One region of the Saccharopolyspora sp. CA-218241 genome, then DNA from elsewhere that is predicted to be linked to it. Evidence: riboswitches for the same ligand, from Rfam matches in the RefSeq annotation. Region 1 holds a riboswitch; each other region holds the start of a gene.
What was found. Region 1 has a riboswitch for cobalamin ahead of ACQP0T_RS08210 (ABC transporter substrate-binding protein). Riboswitches for the same ligand answer to the same signal wherever they lie in the genome.
Positions count from the first base shown of each region.

Region 2: another riboswitch for cobalamin. It lies ahead of ACQP0T_RS21530 (precorrin-8X methylmutase); the one in region 1 lies ahead of ACQP0T_RS08210 (ABC transporter substrate-binding protein).
Region 3: another riboswitch for cobalamin. It lies ahead of cobN (cobaltochelatase subunit CobN); the one in region 1 lies ahead of ACQP0T_RS08210 (ABC transporter substrate-binding protein).
Region 4: another riboswitch for cobalamin. It lies ahead of metE (5-methyltetrahydropteroyltriglutamate--homocysteine S-methyltransferase); the one in region 1 lies ahead of ACQP0T_RS08210 (ABC transporter substrate-binding protein).

Region 1 covers NZ_CP191860.1:1,678,211-1,683,310, forward strand. The annotation lists gene ACQP0T_RS08200 (ABC transporter ATP-binding protein) at 1-600, opposite strand, end outside; gene ACQP0T_RS08205 (FecCD family ABC transporter permease) at 665-1,693, opposite strand; gene ACQP0T_RS08210 (ABC transporter substrate-binding protein) at 1,690-2,691, opposite strand; cobalamin riboswitch at 2,751-2,934, opposite strand; gene ACQP0T_RS08215 (DUF3153 domain-containing protein) at 2,971-3,654, opposite strand; gene ACQP0T_RS08220 (DUF885 domain-containing protein) at 3,756-5,100, shown strand, end outside.
Region 2 covers NZ_CP191860.1:4,522,480-4,527,579, reverse strand. The annotation lists gene ACQP0T_RS21540 (sensor histidine kinase) at 1-186, shown strand, start outside; gene ACQP0T_RS21535 (response regulator transcription factor) at 138-776, shown strand; cobalamin riboswitch at 944-1,067, shown strand; gene ACQP0T_RS21530 (precorrin-8X methylmutase) at 1,239-1,862, shown strand; gene ACQP0T_RS21525 (sirohydrochlorin chelatase) at 1,859-2,767, shown strand; gene cobA (uroporphyrinogen-III C-methyltransferase) at 2,751-3,974, shown strand; gene ACQP0T_RS21515 (serine protein kinase RIO) at 4,017-4,964, opposite strand.
Region 3 covers NZ_CP191860.1:4,552,065-4,557,164, forward strand. The annotation lists gene cobN (cobaltochelatase subunit CobN) at 1-3,215, opposite strand, end outside; cobalamin riboswitch at 3,267-3,386, opposite strand; gene ACQP0T_RS21650 (lasso RiPP family leader peptide-containing protein) at 3,663-3,776, shown strand; gene ACQP0T_RS21655 (NAD(P)-dependent oxidoreductase) at 4,055-4,966, opposite strand; gene ACQP0T_RS21660 (bifunctional 4-hydroxy-2-oxoglutarate aldolase/2-dehydro-3-deoxy-phosphogluconate aldolase) at 4,966-5,100, opposite strand, start outside.
Region 4 covers NZ_CP191860.1:2,042,561-2,047,660, reverse strand. The annotation lists gene ACQP0T_RS09990 (alpha/beta fold hydrolase) at 1-722, opposite strand, end outside; gene ACQP0T_RS09985 (LacI family DNA-binding transcriptional regulator) at 820-1,833, opposite strand; gene ACQP0T_RS09980 (arylamine N-acetyltransferase family protein) at 1,947-2,726, shown strand; cobalamin riboswitch at 2,915-3,159, shown strand; gene metE (5-methyltetrahydropteroyltriglutamate--homocysteine S-methyltransferase) at 3,288-5,100, shown strand, end outside.

The sequences.
Region 1 (5,100 bases):
GCCGGCGGCGAGGTTCAGGTCGTGCAGCGCGACCACGGTGGTCAGCGGCAAGGTGCGGATCAGCGCCAGCAGTTCGAGCTGGTGGGCGATGTCGAGGTGGTTGGTCGGTTCGTCGAGCAGCAGCTCGGAGGGTTCCTGGGCCAGCGCGCGGGCGATCTGGGTGCGCTGCCGTTCCCCGCCGGACAGCGCGTGCCACCGCCGCTCGGCGAGGCCGTCCAGCCCGGTGGCGGCCAGCGCCCGGCGCACCGCCGCCGCGTCGTCGGGATGTTCCCCGCCCCAGCCGGTGCGGTGCGGGGTGCGGCCGAGGGCGACCACGTCGCGCACCGACAGGTCCAGCTCGGTGCCGGACTCCTGCTCGACCACCGCGACCCGGCGGGCCAGTTCGCGGCGGCCGAACCCGCCTAGCTCCCGCCCGTCGAGCAGCACGTTGCCCCCGGAAGGCCGCCGCAGCCCGGCCAGCAGCCGCAGCAGCGACGACTTGCCGGACCCGTTGGGCCCGAGCAACCCGAGGGTGCGGCCGGGTTCGACCTCGGTGCTGATGCCGTCGACGATCAGCGCGCCACCGGCGTGCCAGGACAGCTCCCGGGTCCGGATGCTCATGCCCGCTCCTCCCTCGAAAACGCGTGGTGGGACCCGCCCGCGCAGCGGCGCCGGTGGCCGGACCTCACGTCAGGCCCCGCTTGCGCACCAGCAGCGCGGCGAAGACCGGCACGCCGACGATCGCGGTGATCACCCCGACCGGGACCTCCTGCGGCGCGGCCAGGGTGCCCGCCAGCGCATCGACCCAGACCAGCAGCAGGGCGCCGTAGACGGCGGACACCGGCAGCAGCGCGCGGTGCCCGGGGCCGACGACCAACCGCATCGCCTGCGGCAGCACCAGACCGACGAAGCCGATCGCCCCCGCCGCCGCGACCAGCGTCGCGGTGAGCAGGGCGGTGGTGACCAGCAGCAGCGCGCGCAACCGCGCCACCGGCACGCCGAGCGAGGCGGCCGCGTCCTGGCCGAAGGCGAACGCGTCCAGCCGCCCGGCCTGGGACAGGCAGACCGCCAGCCCGGCGGCGGTCACCGCGGCGGCGATCACCACGTCGGTCCAGCGGGCCCCGGCCAGCGAGCCGAGCAGCCAGAACAGCACGCCCTGGGTCTGCTCGGCGTCGGCCGAGGTCATCACGACGTAGGAGGTCAGCGACGAGAAGAGCTGGGTGCCCGCGACCCCGGCGAGGATCACCCGGCCGGTCCCGCCACCGGCCAGCCGGGCCAGCAGCATCACCAGGCCGAAGGCGATGAGCGCGCCGACGAACGCCCCCGAGGTCAGGCCGATCACCCCGGCGCCGAGGCCGAGGACCACCACCGTGACCGCGCCGGTGGAGGCACCCGCCGACACGCCGAGCAGGAACGGGTCCGCGAGCGGGTTGCGCAGCAGCGATTGCAGCACCGCGCCGCACACCGCGAGCCCGGCGCCGCACAGCGCGGCCAGCAGCGCGCGGGGCAACCGCAGCTCCCACACGATGCCCTGCGCTATCCGCGACAGGTCGGTCTCGACCCAGCCGAACCGGGCGGCGATCACCTCGACGACCTCCGCGACGCCGAGGTCGGCCGGTCCGGTGGTGATCACCGCGGCGATCGACAGCACCAGCGCGGGCACGCCGACCAGCACCAGCCCCGCGGCCCGGCCGGGACGCGGCGCGCGGCTCACCGCTGCCGGTCCAGCTCGACCAGCGCGTCGGCCAGGGCCTCGATCCCGTCGATGGTCTGCAGGCTCACGTTCAGCGCCGTGCCGGTCATCGGCAGCCAGCGCTGCTCGCGCACCGCCGGGAGCCGGGAGACGGCCGGGTCGCTGCGCAAGAAGTCGACCTTGGCCCGCAACGAGTCGCCCTCGCCGTCGCGGGTCAGATCACCGAGCACCAGCAGCGAGGGGTCGCGGGCGAGGATGTCCTCCCAGCCGATCTGCGGCCACATCGAGCGCTGGTCGGCGTAGGTGCCGCGGACCCCGAGGGTGCGCGCCATGATCGCCGGGGCGCCGGTGCCGCCCGCCACGTACGGGGTTTCGGTGCGGGCGAACCAGAACAGCACGGAGGTCTCCGGCGGCAGGTCCAGCCCCGCCACCTTCCGCTGCGCCGCCGACACCCGGTCGCGCAGGTCCGCGATCAGCGCCTCGCCGCGCTCGGGCACCCCGAACAGCGTCGCGATCTCCCGCACCTCGCGGTAGATGTCGTCCAGCACCACCGGTTCGGCCAGCGGCGCCTCCTCCGGCAGGCAGTTGCTCGGCGACAGGTAGGTCGGCACGCCGAGCTGCCCGAAGCGCTCCCGCGAGGCGATCCGCTCATCGGTGAAGACGGCTTGGTAGGCGCCCAGCACGATGTCCGGTTCGGTGCTCAGCACGGTCTCGAACGACGGGGCGTTGTCGGCCAGCCTCGGCACCTGCGCGTTGGCTTCGGCCAGGTCCGGGTCCACCGGGTCGGTCCAGGTCGCGGTGCCGACCATCCGGTCCTGCAGGCCCAGCGACAGCATGATCTCGGTGGTGCTCTGGTTCAGGCTCACCGCGCGCTGCGGCGGCTGCTCGACCACGACCTCCCGGTCGCAGTTGGGCACGGACACGGCGCCGGGTGCCGGTGCTCCGGCCTCGGGTGCGGCGCAACTGGTGAGGGCGAGGGTGGCGAGGCTGGTCAGGACCACCGCGCGGCGGGTGCGCAAGACTACCGTCCTTCGCTCGGGGCTCGGTCGCGAAGCCCGGGTGCGAGCCGGGAAGCGGTGTGCGTCCCGGCGAGCCAGCAGGTCTTCGGGCTCGGGCTCGTTCGGGCGAGGAGCCTTCCCGGGCCTGGTGGCCCAGTGGCACGTGTCCTCGCCCAGCACCCCTACCGCTGCGCGTCAGCTCCGGCTTCCGACCGGATTCCCCGTCCCGCTCCCGCGGGCACGACTGGCTCGCGCCTCACCCTAAGGGGTCTGATCCGGGTGGCCTTGCGGGGTGCGCGCTCAGGCTTCCTCGGCCGCGCGCGCCCGCAGGTGCGTGCTCAGCGCCAGCGCGGCGACGACCAGCGCCACCAGGAAGGTCGCGCCGGTCAGCAGCGCCGCCCAGCCGACCCAGCCGCCGCCGGTCGCGCTGGCGTACTGGAAGGTCGCCGCGAGCCTGGTCACCTCGCCGGGTTCCAGCTCCCAGGTGACCGTGCCCGCGCTCTCCTCGCCGTTGGTGCTGGTGATCTCGCCCGGCGCGCTGACCTTGACCTCGACCGACGAGTCGGTGTTGGCCAGCGGGGTGAGGTCGGCCGAGGCCTCCAGGATCACCAGCGAGCCGCTGCGGGAGAGCTGGAACTGGTAGCGCGAGTCGTCCGGGGTGAGCGACTGGCTCAGCCGGGTCACCTCGTCGAAGCTCAGGCCGCGGAACGACAGGTGCGAGCCGACCCGGTCGCCCTGCGCGTAAGGCGTGATCCGCACCTGGTCGGCCAGGTCCTCGGGCGGGGTCAACTGGAACGGGACCTTCCCGTCGGCGGTCTGCGTGGTGATCACCAGCTCACCCGCGACGGCGTCCTCGCCGTCGATCGTGAGCGCCGCGTTCACGTGCAGGCAGCCGCCGGTGACCATCCCGACGAGCACCAGCAGCAGACCCAGCACCGCACCGCGGGCGGGGCCCGTTCGACGACCGCTCGTTGTCCGCTCCACCTGCCGAATCGTCGCACCGGCTGCGGGTTTTCGCCGGGTGCGCGACCGCGCCGGAGGAATCCGGATGAGGCTCCGGCGGGCGACGACTAGCGTGGGCGGGCATGGCGACTGATCAGCAGGGCGTGCACGAGATCAGCGACCGGTTCGTCGACGAGCTGGCCGCGCTCGACCCCATTTCCGGCACCTTCCTCGGGCTGCCGGGTCACGACGAGGACATGACGGACTACTCGCCGGAGGGCCACCGGGCCCGGGCGGAGGCGGCGCGGCGCGCGGTCGCGGCGGCGCGCGAGGCCGTGCCCGCCGACGACGCCGAACGGGTCGCGCAGGCGGTGCTGCTGGAGCGGGTGGGCGTCGACCTGGAGCTGCACGAGGCCGACGCCGACCTCTCGGCGCTGAACGTGATCGCCAGTCCGGTGCAGGACATCCGGCAGGTCTTCGACATGATGCCGACCGACACCGAGCAGGACTGGCGCACCATCGCCACCCGGCTGGCGAAGGTCGGCGAGTCGGTGCGCTCGCTGCGCGCGGGCCTGACCGAAGGCGCCCGCCGGGGCGCGGTCTCGGCGGCGCGGCAGATCGCCAAGGTGGCGGCGCAGTGCGACACCTGGTCCGGGCGCGGTGCTCCGAAGTCGTTCTTCGCGGAGCTCGTCGCCGGGGCGGAGGTCGGCGGGGCGCAGGTCGGCGGGGCGCTGCGCCGGGAGCTCGACGCCGCCGCCGAATCGGCCGCCGGTGCCTACGCCGAGCTGGCCGACTTCCTGCGCGACGAGCTGCTGCCGCGGGCGCCGGAGCGCGACGCGGTGGGCGAGCAGCGCTACCGGCTGTGGTCCCGCTACTTCACCGGTGCCCAGCTGGACCTGCGGGAGGCCTACGAGTGGGGCTGGCAGGAGTTCACCGCGATCGAGGCGGAGCTGCGCGAGGTCGCGCGGCGGATCGAGCCCGGCGCCTCCCCGGCCGAGGCGGCGGCCGCGCTCGACGCCGACCCGCGCTACCTGGTCCGCGGGCAGCGCGAATTCGAGGCGTGGATGCAGGGCAGGTCCGACGAGGCGCTGCGCGAGCTGCGCGGCACCCACTTCGAGATCCCGGACCGGCTGATGGCCCTGGAGTGCCGGATCGCGCCCCCCGGCGGCGGGGTCGGCGCCTACTACACCGGTCCCAGCGACGACTTCTCCCGCCCCGGCCGGATGTGGTGGTCGGTGCCCGCCGACCGCGTCGACTTCCCGACCTGGCGGGAGCTGACCGTCGTCTACCACGAGGGCGTTCCGGGGCACCACCTGCAGATCGCCACCGGCGTGCACGAGTCCGGGCGGCTGAACAAGTTCCAGCGGCTGATGTGCTTCGTCTCCGGGCACGGGGAGGGCTGGGCGCTCTACGCGGAGCGGCTGATGCGCGAGCTCGGCTACTTCGGCGACGACGGCGACCTGCTCGGGATGCTCAACGACCAGCTCT
Region 2 (5,100 bases), 2.8 Mb from region 1:
GACGACGGGTCCGGCGGTGCGGTCGTCGGGCACGTCGGCGGACTCGCCGGGATCCGGCGCAGGCTCGGTACGTTCGACGGCGCACTCGCGCTGTCCAGCCCGGACGGCGGTCCCACCCGAGCGACCTTGGAGATCCCGTGCGCGTCGTCCTCGCCGAAGACCTCTTCCTCCTCCGGGACGGCCTGAGCGCGCTGCTCACCGCGCACGGCTTCGACCTCGTCGCGGCGGTGGAGACCGGCCCCGAACTCCAGGCCGCGCTGTTCGACCACCGCCCCGACGTCGCCGTCGTCGACGTCCGGCTGCCGCCCACCAAGACCGACGAAGGGTTGCAGGCCGCGCTGGTCGCCCGCCGCGCGATCCCCGGCCTGCCGGTGCTCGTGCTCTCCCAGCACGTCGAGCAGCTCTACGCCCGCGAGCTCCTCGCCGACGGCGCGGGCGCCGTCGGTTACCTGCTCAAGGAGCGGGTGTTCAACGCCGAGCAGTTCGTCGACGCGGTCCGCCGGGTCGCCGCGGGCGGCACGGCGATGGACCCCGAGGTCATCTCGGCCCTGGTCGCCCGCCGCGCCGCCCCGCTCCAGGACCTCACCGACCGGGAGCGCGGCGTCCTGGCCCTGATGGCGGAGGGTTGCTCCAACGCCGCCATCGCGCAGCGCCTCGTGGTGAGCGAGGGGGCGGTGGGCAAGTACATCGCGAGCATCTTCGGCAAGCTCGGGCTCGCGCAGGAACCGGAGACCAACAGGCGGGTCCTGGCGGTCCTGGAATACCTCGAGCGCTGACCTCGCGACCCTGGTGAGGGGCGCCTTCATCCGACATAGCCGGATGAAGGCGCCCCTCACTCGGCACCCTCCCGGGTGAGGTGGGCGTCCTCGGGCCGGGTGCGTGATCGAATTCACGGGGTTTGACCTGGGGTGCTCGGCAGGTCAGGATACGTCGGCTGGCAGTGCAGGAACCCGGTGCGAATCCGGGGCGGTCCCGCCACTGTGACCGGGGAGCGGACCCCACCGATGGCCACGGCCGCAAGGCTGGAAGGCCGGGGACACCGCGTCGATCCGGGAGTCAGGACACTGCGCGCCGGCCCCGCGTCGCGCCGCGGCGCGCGGACACCCCACCCCGGGCGGGAGAACCCAGGAGGTCGGGCTCCCATGCGGGATGCCGGAACGCGGTCGCCGACGGCGGCCCGCGCGCTCCGCTGCGGCCGTCGCTCCCCGTCCGGCCGGAGTCGAGGAGCCGGAGCGAGCATGACCACGTTCGACCCGCCACCGCGGCGGGTGCACCCGATCGAGATCGAGTCGTACCGGATCATGCGGGAGCGCGCCGATTTCGGGCACTTCGCCCCGCTGACCCGCGCCGTGGTGGAGCGCGTCGTGCACACCACGGCGGACCCGAGCTGGACCGGCGAGGTGGTCACCACCGAGGACGCGGTGCGCGCCGGGCGGCGGGCGCTGCTCGACGGCGCCGCGCTGATCACCGACGTGCGCATGGTGGCGGTGGGCATCACGTCCCGGGAACCGCTGGTCGCGTTGGACCTCCCCGGGGTCGCCGCCGAGGACGGGCTCACCCGGTCGGCCGCGGGCATCCGGGCCGCCGCCGAACGCCATCCCGACGGCGCGGTGTGGGCGATCGGCAACGCCCCGACCGCGCTGGCCGAACTGCTGCGGCTCGCCGAGGCGGGCGCGGTGCGACCCGCGCTCGTCGTCGGCGTGCCGGTGGGCTTCGTCGGCGCCGTGGCCGCCAAGGCGGCGTTGCGGCGCAGCGGACTCCCCGGGGTGAGCACGCTGACCGAACGCGGCGGTGCGGCGATCGCCGCCGCCGCCGTCAACGCCCTGCTGTACTGGCGGGAGAACCAGGAGGAGGACCGGTGACCGCACCGCAGCCGCTGCTGATCGTGGGCCACGGGACGGTGGACGACGGCGGGGTCGAGGAGTTCCGCGCGTTCATCGACCGGGTGCGCGGCCGGATGGCCCCCGCCGGGATCGACGTCGCGGGCGGCTTCATCGAGCTGTCCGCACCGGCCGTCACCGAGGCGTGGGGCGAGCTCGCCGCGCGCGGCCACCGCACCATGGCGGCGGTTCCGCTGGTGCTGGTCGCCGCCGGGCACGGCAAGGGCGACATCCCCGCCGCGCTGGAGCGGGAGGTCCGCCGCCACCCGGGCACGTCGTTCGCCTTCGGCCGCCCGATGGGCCCGCACCCGGTGCTGCTGGACCTGCTGGCCGAGCGGATCGCCGCGGTGGTGCCGCGCGAGGAGTGGGCGGACACGGCCGTGGTGCTGGTCGGCCGGGGCTCCACCGACCCGGACGCCAACGCCGAGGTGTGCAAGGTCTCCCGGCTCTTGCAGGAGACCTGCGGTTTCGACACGGTCGAGACCGCGTTCGTCTCGCTGGCACCGCCGGACGTCGCGGCCGGGCTGGAACGGGCCCGCCGCCTCGGCGCGCGGAAGGTCGTGGTGGCGCCCTACTTCCTGTTCGACGGGGTGCTGCCGCAGCGCGTGGCCCGACAGGCCCGGGAGTACGCCCGCGCGGCACCGGACATCGACGTCCACGTCTCCGGTTACCTCGGTGACACCGACGCCCTGGCCGAGCTCGTCGTCGAGCGCTACCACGAGGCGCTGCACGGCGAGATCCGGATGAACTGCGACACCTGCGCCTACCGGGTGCTGCTGCCGGGCTTCGAGGACAAGCTGGGTGCGCCGCAGACGCCGCACCACCACCCCGACGATCCGACCGGGCACGGTCACGGACACGGACACGCACATGGACACTCCCGCTAACCCGCCCGCCGAGCACCACTACCTCGCCGGACTCGACCTCGCCGGACGCCGGGTCGTGGTGGTCGGCGCGGGAACCGTCGCGCAGCGCCGGCTGCCCCGCCTGGTCGGCGCCGGTGCCGCCGTCGAGGTGATCGCCCCCGAGGCCACCCCCGCGGTGGAGGCGCTCGCCGACGCCGGCGAGATCACCTGGACCCGGCGCGGCTACCGCGACGGCGATTTGGACGGCGCCTGGTACGCGGTGGCCGCCGCCTCCCCCGACGAGGTCAACGCCGCGGTGGGCGCCGAGGCCGAGCGGCGGCGGGTGTTCTGCGTGCGCTCCGACCGGGCGGTGTCCGGCAGCGCGGTGACCCCCGCGGTCGCCGAGCACGACGGGCTGCTGCTCGGGGTGCTCGCCGGCGGATTCCCCCGGCGCAGCGTGGCGGTGCGCGATGCGCTGCTGGAGGCGTTGCAGTCCGGTGTGGTCGACGAGCACGCCGACGCCCCGGCGCCCGGGGTGGTGCTGGTCGGCGGCGGTCCGGGCGCGCCGGACCTGATCACGGTGCGCGGCAGGCGGCTGCTGGCCAAGGCCGACCTGGTGGTCACCGACCACCTCGCCCCCCGCGAGCTGCTGGAGGAGCTGGGCCCGCACGTCGAGGTGGTGGACGCCTCGAAGATCCCGTACGGCCGGGCGGCGAACCAGGACGTGATCAACCGGACGCTGATCGACGGCGTCCGCGCGGGGCGGTTCGTGGTCCGGCTCAAGGGCGGCGACCCCTACGTGTTCGGCCGGGGCTTCGAGGAGCTGCTGGCCTGCGCCGAGGCGGGCGTGCCGGTGACGGTGGTGCCGGGGATCACCAGCGCCTTCTCGGTGCCCGCGGTGGCCGACGTGCCGGTGACGCACCGCGGGGTGGCGCACGAGGTGGTCGTCGTCTCCGGGCACGTCGCACCCGACGACGAGCGCTCGCTGGTGGACTGGCCCTCGCTCGCCCGGCTGCGCGGCACCCTGGTGCTGCTGATGGCGGTGCAGCGCATCGAGTCCTTCGCCGAGGTCCTGATCGAGCACGGCCGCCCCGCCGACACCCCGGTCGCCGTGGTGCAGGAGGGCACGACCGCGACGCAGCGCTCGCTGCGCACCACGCTGGACCGGGTCGGGGCCGACGTGCGGGAGCAGGGCGTCCAACCGCCGGCGGTGGTGGTCATCGGCCCGGTCGCCGGGCTGAAGGACTGACGCGCGCGGGTGGGTCCGGACGGCCGGACCCACCCGCGCGGTTCAGCCCAGGTTCGCCTCCTCGGCGAGCAGCGCCGCCAGTTCGGTCGCGTCGGCCCCGGCGAACCCGGCGCGGTGGAACCACGCGGTGATGTTGTCCGCGTCCCGCGCCAGGTAGTCGAGGCCCTGCGGATTGGCGGCGAGGTCCACCGCCTGCGGCAGGTCGATCAGCACCAGCCGGTCGCGGTGCACCAGCACGTTGTAGGCGGACAGGTCGCCGTGGGCGTAGCCCTGCCCGGCCAGGACGGCCAGCGCGTCGACCAGCTGCTCCCACAGCTGCGCCAGTTCGGCGCGGTCCGGGCGCAGCGCGGCCAGCCGGGGCGCCGCGGTGCCGTCGGCCTCGCCGATGAACTCCTGGAGCACCTCGCCGCCGACCCGCTGCACCGGGTAGGGCACCGGCGCGCCCGCCCGCCACAGCGCGCCGAGCATCCGGAACTCCGCGACCGCCCACTGCTGGGCGATCATGCCGCGGCCGAACGCGGTGCGGTGCTCGATCGCCCGCATCTCCCGGGACCGGCGCATCCGCCGCCCCTCCAGGTACCCGGCGTCGCGGTGGAACAGGCGGTGGTCGCCGTCGCGGTAGCGCTTGGCGGCCAGCAGGCAGGACTCCCCGCCGGGCAGCGACCGCCGCAGCAGGTGGACGTCGGCCTCCTTGCCGGTCTTGAGCACGCCGAGCTCGTGGTCCACCGCGGCGAGGGCGGTGACCACCCAGTCCGGGTGCGGTTCGGGGCCGCGCTCGCCGGTGTCCCAGGTGGACCAGCGGTCGGCGTCCTCGGGCAGGCCGAGCGGTTCGGGTTCCTCCCGCAGCGCGGCGAGGCGGTCCTTCTCCTCCTCGGTGAGCCTGCCGCGGCGCACCGGTTCGTCGTCGAAGGCGCGGCGTCGCGGGCGCTTCCGTCGCTCGTCGGGGAAGTGGTCGTCGTAGTAGTGCTCGTAGTCGTCGAGCGAAGGCACTTGGGGTGCTCCTCGGGATGGCCTCCCGCCGGCGCACCCGAGGGCGTCAGGGCAGCGAGCGGGAGGAGTTCGGGCCTGGACCGGACGTGGCGCGGTGGAACGCACCGCTGCGAACAACGACCTCCACGGCACACCT
Region 3 (5,100 bases), 2.9 Mb from region 1:
CCGCCGTGGTACTGGAAGTAGTCGTCGGAGTCGGCGATGTCGTGCTCGCGGGTGTCGACGTTCTTGGCCGCCACCTGGATGCGCCGGAACGCCGTCTCCATGTCCGTCCGCGCCTCCCGGCCGTCCAGCCCCCGACCGTAGGCGAACCCGCCCCAGGTGGCGTAGACCTCGGCGAGGTCGGCGTCGCTGCGCCAGTTCCGGGCGTCGATCAGCGGCAGCAGCCCGGCCCCGTAGGCGCCCGGCTTGGACCCGAAGATCCGGGTGGAGGCGCGCCGGTCGTCGCCGTGCGAAGCCAGGTCGGCGCGGTAGTGCGCGGCGACGAAGTTGTCCTCGTCCGGCTCGTCGAGCACCGCCACCGCCCGGACCGCGTCGTCGAGCAGCGACACCACGTGCGGGAAGGCGTCCCGGAAGAAGCCGGAGATGCGCACCACCACGTCGATCCGGGGACGGCCCAGCTCGGCCAGCGGCACCACCTCGAAACCGGTGACCCGGCGGGAGGCGTCGTCCCAGGTCGGGCGGCAGCCGAGCAGCCAGAGCAGCTCGCCGATGTCGTCGCCCTGGGTACGCATCGCCGAGGTGCCCCACACCGTGAGCCCGACTGAGCGCGGGTGCTCCCCGGTGTCCTGCACGTGCCGCGCCAGCAGGGAATCGGCGAGCGCGGAGCCGACCTCGAAGGCGTTGCGGGACGGGATCGCCTTGGGGTCGACCGAGTAGAAGTTGCGGCCGGTCGGCAGCACCGACACCAGGCCCCGGGTCGGTGACCCGGACGGTCCGGCGGGCACGAAGCCGCCGCCGAGGGCGTGCACCACGTTGTCCACCTCGTCGGTGGTGCGGGCCAACCGGGGCGCCAGCTCCTCGCAGGCGAACCGCAGCACCGCGTCGACCTGCTCGTCGGGACCGCCCAGCACCGACGCGGCGACGCCGTCGGCCCGCCAGCCCGCCTCGGCCAGGCCGGTGACCAGCCGCCGGGCCAGCTCCTCCAGCAGGTCCACCGCGTCCGATGCGGACGCCGCGGGACCCGCCACCAGTCCGGTCAGCGCGCCCGGGACCGCCACCGCGGCACCGGGCTCGGCCAGCAGGTGCTGCTCGTCGAGGCCGAAGCGCTCGGCCAGGGCGGTCCGCAGCCCGGGCAGGGCCCCGACCTTCCCGCCGAAGACCTGCCGCGAGCGCAGGATCGCCAGCACGTCGTTGACCAGCTCCTCGCCCGCCGGCGCCCGGCCGAGGATGTGCAGCCCGTCGCGGATCTGCACGTCCTTGATCTCGCACAGGTAGCCGTCGATGTGCATCACGAAGTCGTCGAACGACTCGGCGTCGGGCTGGTCCTGCTGGTGCAGGTCGTGGTGCAGCTCGGCGGCGGTGACCAGCTCCCAGATCTGGTTGCGCAGCGCGGGCTTCTTCTCCGGGTCGAGGTCGGTGACCAGGGCGTACTCGTCGAGGAGCTGCTCCAGCTTGGCGATGTCGCCGTAGCTGTCGGCGCGGGCCATCGGCGGGATCAGGTGGTCCACCACGACGGCGTGCCCGCGGCGCTTGGCCTGGGTGCCCTCGCCCGGGTCGTTGACGATGAACGGGTAGACCAGCGGCAGGTCGCCCAGCACGGCGTCCGGCGCGCACTCGGCGGCCAGGCCGAGGCCCTTGCCCGGCAGCCACTCCAGGGTGCCGTGCTTGCCCAGGTGGACGACGGCGTGGGCGCCGAACTCCTCGGCCAGCCAGCGGTAGGCGGCGAAGTACTGGTGCGAGGGCGGCAGGTCCGGGTCGTGGTAGATGGCGATCGGGTTCTCGCCGAAGCCGCGCGGCGGCTGGATCATCAGCACCACGTTGCCGAAGCGCAGCGCCGCCACGTAGATCGAGCCCTCGTCGTCGACGTACAGGCCGCCCGGCGGCGGACCCCAGTGCTCGGCCATGGCCTCGCGCAGCGCGGTGGGCAGCGCGTCGAACCACTCCCGGTAGCGGGGCGCCGGGACGCGGATCGCGGCCTGCGACATCTGGTCGTCGGTGAGCCATTCGACGTCGTGGCCGCCCGCGGCGATCAGCCGGTGGATCAGCCCGTCGCCGTCCACCCCGGACAGGTCCAGGCCGCCGAGGTCGTACCCGGCCTCGGCCAGGGCGTGCAGCAGCACCACCGCCGAGGCGGGGGTGTCCAGGCCGACCGCGTTGCCCACCCGGGAGTGCTTGGTCGGGTAGGACGACAGCACCACGGCCAGCTTCTTGTCCGAGTCGGCGGTGCGCCGAAGCCGGGCCAGCGCGGTGGCGGTGCCCGCGACCCGCCGGGCGCGTTCGGGATCGGCCAGGTAGACCGGGATGCCGTCGTCCCCGGCCTCCTTGAAGGAGAAGGGCACGCTGATCAGCCGGCCGTCGAACTCCGGCACCGCGACCTGCATCGCGGCGTCCATCGGCGACAGCGCGGCGTCGCTGCCCTCCCAGGTGGCGCGGCTGGTGGTGAGGCAGAGCCCTTGCAGCACCGGGATGTCCAGCTCGGCCAGCGCCCCGGCATCCCAGGAGTCCTCGTCGCCGCCCGCGCTGGCGTCGGCGGCCACCGAGCCGCCCGCGGCGAGCACCGTGGCCACCAGCACGTCGCAGCCGCCGAGCAGGTCGCGCAGCCCGGCGGCGTCGGACAGCCCGCGCAGGGAGCCGCAGAACACCGGCAGCGCGTTGGCCCCGGCCCGCTCGACCTGGTCGGCGAGGGTGTCGACGAACCCGGTGTTGCCCGCCAGCGCGTGCGCCCGGTAGAAGACGATGCCCACGGTGGGCCGCGCCGGGTCGTGCGCCCGCTCGCCGTGCGGGCCGAACTCCGGCATCCGCTCCGGCAGCTCGAAGCCGTCGCCGGTCAGCAGCACCGTGTCGGACAGGAACCGGGCGAGCTGCCCGAGGTTGCCCGGTCCGCCTTCGACCAGGTAGGTCAGCGCCTGGGTGGCGACCCCGGCCGGGACGGTGGACAGCGCCATCAGCTCGGCGTCCGGGGTGGACTCGCCGCTGAGCGCGACGGTCGGCAGGCCCGAGGCCAGCACCGCCTCCAGCCCTTCGGCCCAGGCGCGCTTGCCGCCGAGCAGCCGGACCACCACGAGATCGACCCCGGTGAGCAGGTCGGGGACGTCCTCGGCGGCGACCCGGGACGGGTTGGCCACCGCGTAGTCGGCACCGGAGGCCCTGGCGGCCAGCAGATCGGTGTCCGCCGTGGACAGCAGCAGGATCCTGGTGGTGCGGGCAGCGTCGGACACGGCGCGTCCTTCCTCGGGGTGCGCGCCCCGATCGGGATCCACGGCGGCCGGAGTGTCCTGGCTCCCGGATCGGCGCGCGGCCCCGCCTTCCGGCCCGTGCGGGCCGTGGCTCGTCGGAGTGCGCTCCCCGGTCACAGTGGCGCGACCGCCCCGGTTTCGCACCGGGTTCCTCCGCGTCACCGCCGTCTGACGCCGATCATCCTAACGGCCACCGGCGCGCCCGCCGTGAGACGTCGTTCACCCCGCACCCGGCAGCCCTCCGGGCCGCCTCCCGCGCGCCCCCCGGACACGCCGGCGGAGCAGGGACCAGGAGGCACGGCCGAGTAGTCGTGCTGCGGAACCCGGGTGAACCCCCGCCGCGGGGACCTCAAGGCGTCCGGGACGCCGCCGATCACAGGGGCAGGTGCCCGCGGCGGGCGCCACGTCAACGACATGGAGGCGACGACCATGACCGAGACCACCTACCGCACCCCCGAACTGGCCGAGCTGGGCGAGTTCACCGCCGACACCCTCGGTGGCAGCGGCGAGTACGTCGACGGCAACGGCTACTTCCTGCCCTGAAGGATCGCTTTCGCCAATGGTCTGCGTGGCGGTGCCGGTAGCGGGACCTCAGCGGCCCACTCGCTCCGGGAGCCGTTCCTGATGTACCCACTTCGTACACGGCGTCACGGCTGTCCTCGCGAGAAGATCGCTGAGCGGCACCGTCCGAGCACGGGCCGCGGTGCAAGTTGCGTGCCTCACCGCAATGCGGCTCCGCCGCATTCTGAAAAGCCTCCTGATCGAGGCCAGGGGTCCGGCTCCCGCCCGAGGGGCCGGGCCCCGGTCGTCCCCCGGAGCGGTCAGTACCCGGCTTCGAGGTCGACGACGCCGATCAGCGGCTCGCCCGCCAGGCGCCGCCGCACGTTGTCCCGCACCCGGCGGGCCAGCGCCGGGAGCAGCAGCGGCTTCGGGTTCGCCGAGTGCGGGGTGATCAGGGCGCGCGGGTGGCCGAACAGCGGGTGTCCGTCCGGCAGCGGCTCCGGGTCGGTGACGTCCAGCGCGGCCCCGCCGATCCGCCCGGCGTCCAGGGCCTCGACCAGCGCGCCGGTGTCGACCAGCGAGCCGCGGGCCACGTTGATCAGCCAGGCGTCGTCCTTCATCCGCGCCAGCGCGGCGGCGTCGATCAGCGCGGCGGTGGCGGCGGTGGCCGGAGCCGCGACCACCACGTGATCCGACCGCTCCAGCAGGGTGCCGAGGGCGTCCGGGGCGTCGGCGGGCCAGGTGCGCTCGGCGCCGTCGACCGGGCGGCCGGAGCGGTTGATCGCCAGCACCCGGACGCCGAAGGGGCGCAGCAGCCCGATCAGCGCCCGCCCGATGCCGCCCGCGCCGACGATGCCCACCGTGGCGCCGAACAGGGTGCGCGCCCGCCCCGGGCGGTCCCAGCGCTCGGCGCGGGCGGCCTGGTGCAGGCCGCGGGCACCGGCCAGCATCAGCCCGAGGGCGTGCTCGGCGACGGTCTCGGCGTAGCTGCCCGCGGCCGAGGTGACCGTGATGCCCTCGCGCAGCGCGCCCGCCGCGAGCCACGGTTCGATCCCGGCGGCGGGCAACTGCACCCATTCCAGCCCCGGGTGGTCGTACTCGGCGAACCGCTCCGGCCCGGCGCCGAACCACACCAGCCCGGTGGCCTCGGCGGCCGGGGCGAGTTCCGCGCCCGCGGCCAGCACCGCGTCCTGGAGTTCGGCGGCCGGTTCCGGACCGACGTGCACCCGCACTACGCCCTCCTGCCGTCGCGCAACAACCCGGCCAGGGCGGGGAGCTGCTCGGGATCGTCCAGGGCCGAGCCCACCGCGACCGCGCGGGCGCCCGCGGCGAGGAATTCCGCGGCGTTGCGCGCGTTCATCCCGCC
Region 4 (5,100 bases), 360 kb from region 1:
GTCGCCGCGGTGGTGGCCGGCGGCACCTGGTGGTCCCGGTGGCCGGAGACGATCAGCATGGGGCCGCGCTGCGGAGCGGCGCTGTCGGCCCGGGCCTCGGTGCGCGGGCTGAAGTTCGCCAGCATCGACTCGAACATCGGCGCCCCCGAGGCCGCCACGTGGTAGCGGTCGTAGAGCTCCCGGGCCTCCTCCTTGCTGATCGCGTTGGCGAAGCGGTAGCGGAACTGCCTGAAGCTCAGCATCACCGCCCGGCCGCGGTTGCCGGGTCTGCGCAGCACCGGCAGCGCCGACCGCAGCGCCGCGAACGGCATCGGGAGCACGCCGCGGGTCGGGACGGGGTCGATGACGACCGACGCCATGGCGCCGCCGCGCCCGGCCAGGAGCTGCGCCAGCAGACCGCCGAGGGCGTGGCCGACGAGCGCGGGCGTCCGGTCCAGCCCGGCCATCACCCGTTCGTGGTACGCGGCGACGTCGCCGATCCCCTTGCGCGCGAAGGCGTCGGGATCGTTCCTGGCCTGCTCGACGGTCTCCGGGTCGTCCGGCCAGCCGGGGGTCAGCGCAGCGTAGCCGGCGTCCTCGAAGCAGTCCGCCCACGGCCGCCAGCTCTCCGCCAGCAGCCACATGCCGTGCAGGAAGACCACGGGCGGGCGACGGGACCGGTTGGCGCGGTCGATCTCGTCCTGCTCCCGCCGGGTCAGCTCGCGAACGGGGGTCACCGTCATGCGGCCGCCTCCTGCGATCGCGCCGGGATATGGGTCGGCTCGAGGCTAGGGACGCGGCGGAGCCGCTGAACAGGGACCGAAGACCCTGGTGCGGCGCTCAGGTGTCCCGGACGTGCAGCACCGCGGGCCACGGCCGGGCGGCCGCGTCGGGGTCCCACCGCCCCCGGATGGCCGCCAGCACGGCGCGCCCCAGGTCCGCCCCCGGGGCGTCCAGATCGATCTCCGCCGAGGTCAGCCGGGGACGCAGCATCTCGCAGAACGGAGCGTTGTCCGCCCCGACCAGCGCGAGGTCACCGGGGACCCGCACGCCCCGGTCCAGCAGGGCGCCCAGCAGCAGCCCGGCGTGGTCGTCGGTGCAGGCGAACACGCCGTCGGGCGGATCGTCCCCGGCGACGGTGCGGGTCAGCCGGTCGGCGGAGTCGCGGCGCAGCCCCATCCGCACCACCTCCAGCCGCATCCCGGTGCGGGCGGCCACCCGTTCGAACCCCGCCACCCGGTGCGCCACGAGCTGCCGGTCGCCCTTGGCCTTCGGCACCACCACGAGCACCCGGCGGCAGCCGCGCTCGGCGAGGTGCTCGGCGGCGACCTCGCCCAGCCGGGAGTCGTCGATCACCAGCGTCGGCACCGCCGGGACGGGTTGGGTCGCGATGCCGATCGGCACCACCCCCGCGCGGCGGAGCAGCTCGGCACCGCCCTTGGTGAACCGGTCGGCGTGGGCGATCACCGCCGCCGGTCGCAACGCCGCCCAGGACCGCGCCGCCGCCATCCCCTTCAGCTCGGTGTCGCGGTGCAGGACCATCGTGTAGCCCGCTTCGCCGAGCTCGACGGCGAGCCGGTCCAGCCCCGCGGTGGCCAGTCGCGCGAGGGTCATCCGCTCGCCGCCCAGGTGGCCGATGACCAGCTCGTGCCCGGTCGTCCGGCGGCCGCCGGGCGGGACGTAGCCGAGCTCGCGGGCGACGGCCCGCACCTCGGCCCAGGTCTCGGGCCCGATCCGCTCGTCGACGAGCCCGTTGAGCACGTACGACACCGTCGCCCGGGACACCCCGGCCAGCGCCGCCACGTCAGCCGCGGTCGGCCCGGTCCGCTCGTCCTCTCGCCCGCCAGCCGTCATCCGTGCCATCCTCCCAGGTCCCGGGGCGCGAGCACCGCCGTTCGCGGGATCATATCCCCCACCCGGCCGCTGGTGTCTACTGTGGACATGAGGTGATGTGCCAGAATGGTCGTGTGGACGATGCCACCACCGAGCGGTACCTGGCCCGGATCGGGATCGAGGCGGTCGGGCCGCCCGACGCGACGACCCTGCACGCGCTCCAGTCCGGGCACCTGACCTCGGTGCCGTTCGAGAACCTCGACATCCACCTCGGCGAGCTGGTCGAGCTGACCGAGGAGCACCTGGTCGACAAGATCGTGCGGCGCCGCCGGGGCGGCTTCTGCTACGAGCTCAACGGGCTGTTCGCGGCGCTGCTGACCGCGCTCGGCTACCGGGTGGAACTGCTCGCCGCGCGGGTCTTCGCCACCCCCGAGCAGCCGGGTCCGCCGATGGACCACCTGGCGCTGCGGGTCGACCTCGACGAGCCGTGGCTGGTCGACGTCGGCTTCGGCCGCAACCCCGTGCACCCGCTGCGGATGGCGAGCACCGGCGAGCAGCCCGACCCGGAAGGCTCGTTCGCCCTCCGCCCGGTCGACGCGGCGTCCGGCGACCTGGACCTGCTGCGCGACGGCGAGCCGCAGTACCGGCTGGAGCCCCGCCCCCGCGCGCTGCGCGACTTCGAGCCCACCTGCTGGTACCAGCAGACCTCGCCGCGCTCGCCGTTCACCCGCGGTCCGACCTGCTCGCTGCGCACCGGAGCGGGCCGGGTCACCCTCAGCGGAACACGACTGGTCCGCACCGAGCACGGCGAGCGCACCGAGCGGACCCTCACCGAGGACGAAGCGCTGGCGACCTACCGCGAGGTGTTCGGGATGCCCCTCGACCGGCTCCCCGCCGACCCGGCGCAGCGCTGAGCGGACGTCCACTGCGGGGGCCCACCGGTCCGTCCGGCTCGGCGGCGGGCGGGCGCCCGCGCGACGGTGTGTCCGGGATCTCACCGCGGCGGCGCGGCGGATCGAAAGGCGACGTCAACGGGCGCCGCGCCCGGCGCGCGGGGACGCTCGTGGCGGCGGGCGCCCTTGCCAACGCGAGGTCGGCGGCTAGCCTGATCCGTGCTGGTGGTTCGGCCGCCTCCGCCCGACCGGGCGGGAGCGGCCGAGGCAAGAGGGAACCCGGTGCGAATCCGGGACTGCCCCGCAGCGGTGAACGGGAACCAACGCCGTCCCCGGTCCACGACCGGGATCAGCACTGGGCCACCAGGCCCGGGAAGCGACGGCCAGTAGGAATCCCCGGCGACGCCGGGAAGCGCCCGTGAGTCCGAAGACCTGCCACCGGTGCGCGCGCCGGAGCGGTGCGCGCTGTTCGAGGCCCCGAGGGAGGGCCTGCCGGACGCCCGCGCGGCAGCTCGTCGCGCCGTCGCGCCCTGCGCTCTCCCGGTCTCGGACTCCTGTCGTCGAGCTCGCGAGGAGAGAGCGTTGACAACCACGATCGGTTCCACCGTGCTGGGCTACCCCCGGATCGGCCCCGACCGGGAGCTCAAACGAGCCTTGGAACGCTACTGGGCCGGGCGGATCGGCGAGCCGGAACTCCGGGAGGTCGCCCGCGGCCTGCGGGTGGACACGTGGCGCTCGCTGCACGAGGCCGGACTGAATTCGGTGCCGGGCAACACGTTCTCGTACTACGACCAGGTGCTCGACACCGCGGTCGTCTTCGGTGCGGTACCCGAACGGTTCACCGCGCTCGGGCTGAGCCCGCTGGACACCTACTTCGCGATGGCGCGCGGGGTGGAGTCCACGCCGCCGCTGGAGATGACCAAGTGGTTCGACACCAACTACCACTACCTCGTCCCGGAAATCGGCCCGGACACGCGGTTCTCGCTGTCCGACCAGTCCCCTGTGGACCAGTACCAGGAAGCCCTGGAAGCGGGCGTGACCACCCGTCCGGTGCTGGTCGGGCCACTGACCTTCCTGCTGCTGTCCAAATCGGACGACCAGGCGCCGGAGTCGTTCCGCCCGCTGGACCGGCTCGACGACCTGCTGACCGCCTACGCCGAGCTGCTCGGTGAGCTGCACCGCGCGGGCGCGGAGTGGGTGCAGCTCGACGAGCCCGCCTTCGCCGCCGACCGCTCCCCCGCCGAGCTGGCCGCGCTGCGCGCCGCCTACCGGCGCCTGGGCGAGCTGACCGAGCGGCCGAAGATCCTGGCGGCCGGCTACTTCGGCGATCTGGGCGAGGCGCTCGGCGAGCTGGCCGCCACCCCGGTCGAGGCGCTGGCGGTGGACCTGGTCGCCGGGCGGTCGGCGCTGGACCGGCTCCCGTCGGTGCGCGGCCTGGCGGACAAGGCGCTGGTCGCCGGACTGGTCGACGGCCGCAACGTCTGGCGCACCGACCTGGACGGCGCGCTGTCCACCGCCGCGACCCTGCTGGGCCTGGCGGGCGAGGTCGCGGTCGGCACGTCCTGCTCGCTGCTGCACGTGCCCTACGACGTCGAGGCCGAGACCGCCTTGGACGCGCGGGTGGCGTCCTGGCTGGCCTTCGCGCGGCAGAAGGTCGACGAGGTCGTGGTCCTCGGCCGGGCGCTGCGCGACGGGCGCGAGGTGGTGGCCGACGAGCTCGCCGCCGCCCGGCGCGCGGTCGCCGACCGGGCCGGTGCCGACTCGGTGCGCGACAACCGGGTCCGGGCCCGGCTGGACTCGCTGCGCCCGGAGCACGCGCGGCGCGGTGACTACGCCGGGCGGCAGGAGGCCCAGCAGCGGTCGTTGCGGTTGCCGCCGCTGCCGAGCACCACGATCGGTTCCTTCCCGCAGACCACCGACGTCCGCAAGGCGCGCGCGGCGCTGCGCGCCGGACGCATCGACCCGGCGACCTACCAGCAGCGGATGCGCGACGAGATCGAGCGGGTGATCCGGGTGCAGGAGCGGCTCGGCCTCGACGTGCTGGTGCACGGCGAACCCGAGCGCAACGACATGGTGCAGTACTTCTCCGAGCACCTCGACGGGTTCGCCAGCACCGAATTCGGCTGGGTGCAGTCCTACGGGTCGCGGTGCGTGCGCCCGCCGATCCTCTACGGCGACGTCTCCCGCCCCGCCCCGATGACCGTGGAGTGGGCCACCTACGCCCAGAAGCTCACCGAGAAGCCGGTCAAGGGGATGCTCACCGGACCGGTCACCATCCTGGCGTGGTCGTTCGTCCGCGACGACCAGCCGCTGGCCACCACCGCCGACCAGGTCGCCCTGGCCATCCGCGACGAGGTGGCCGACCTGGAGGCCGCGGGCATCCGGGTGGTCCAGG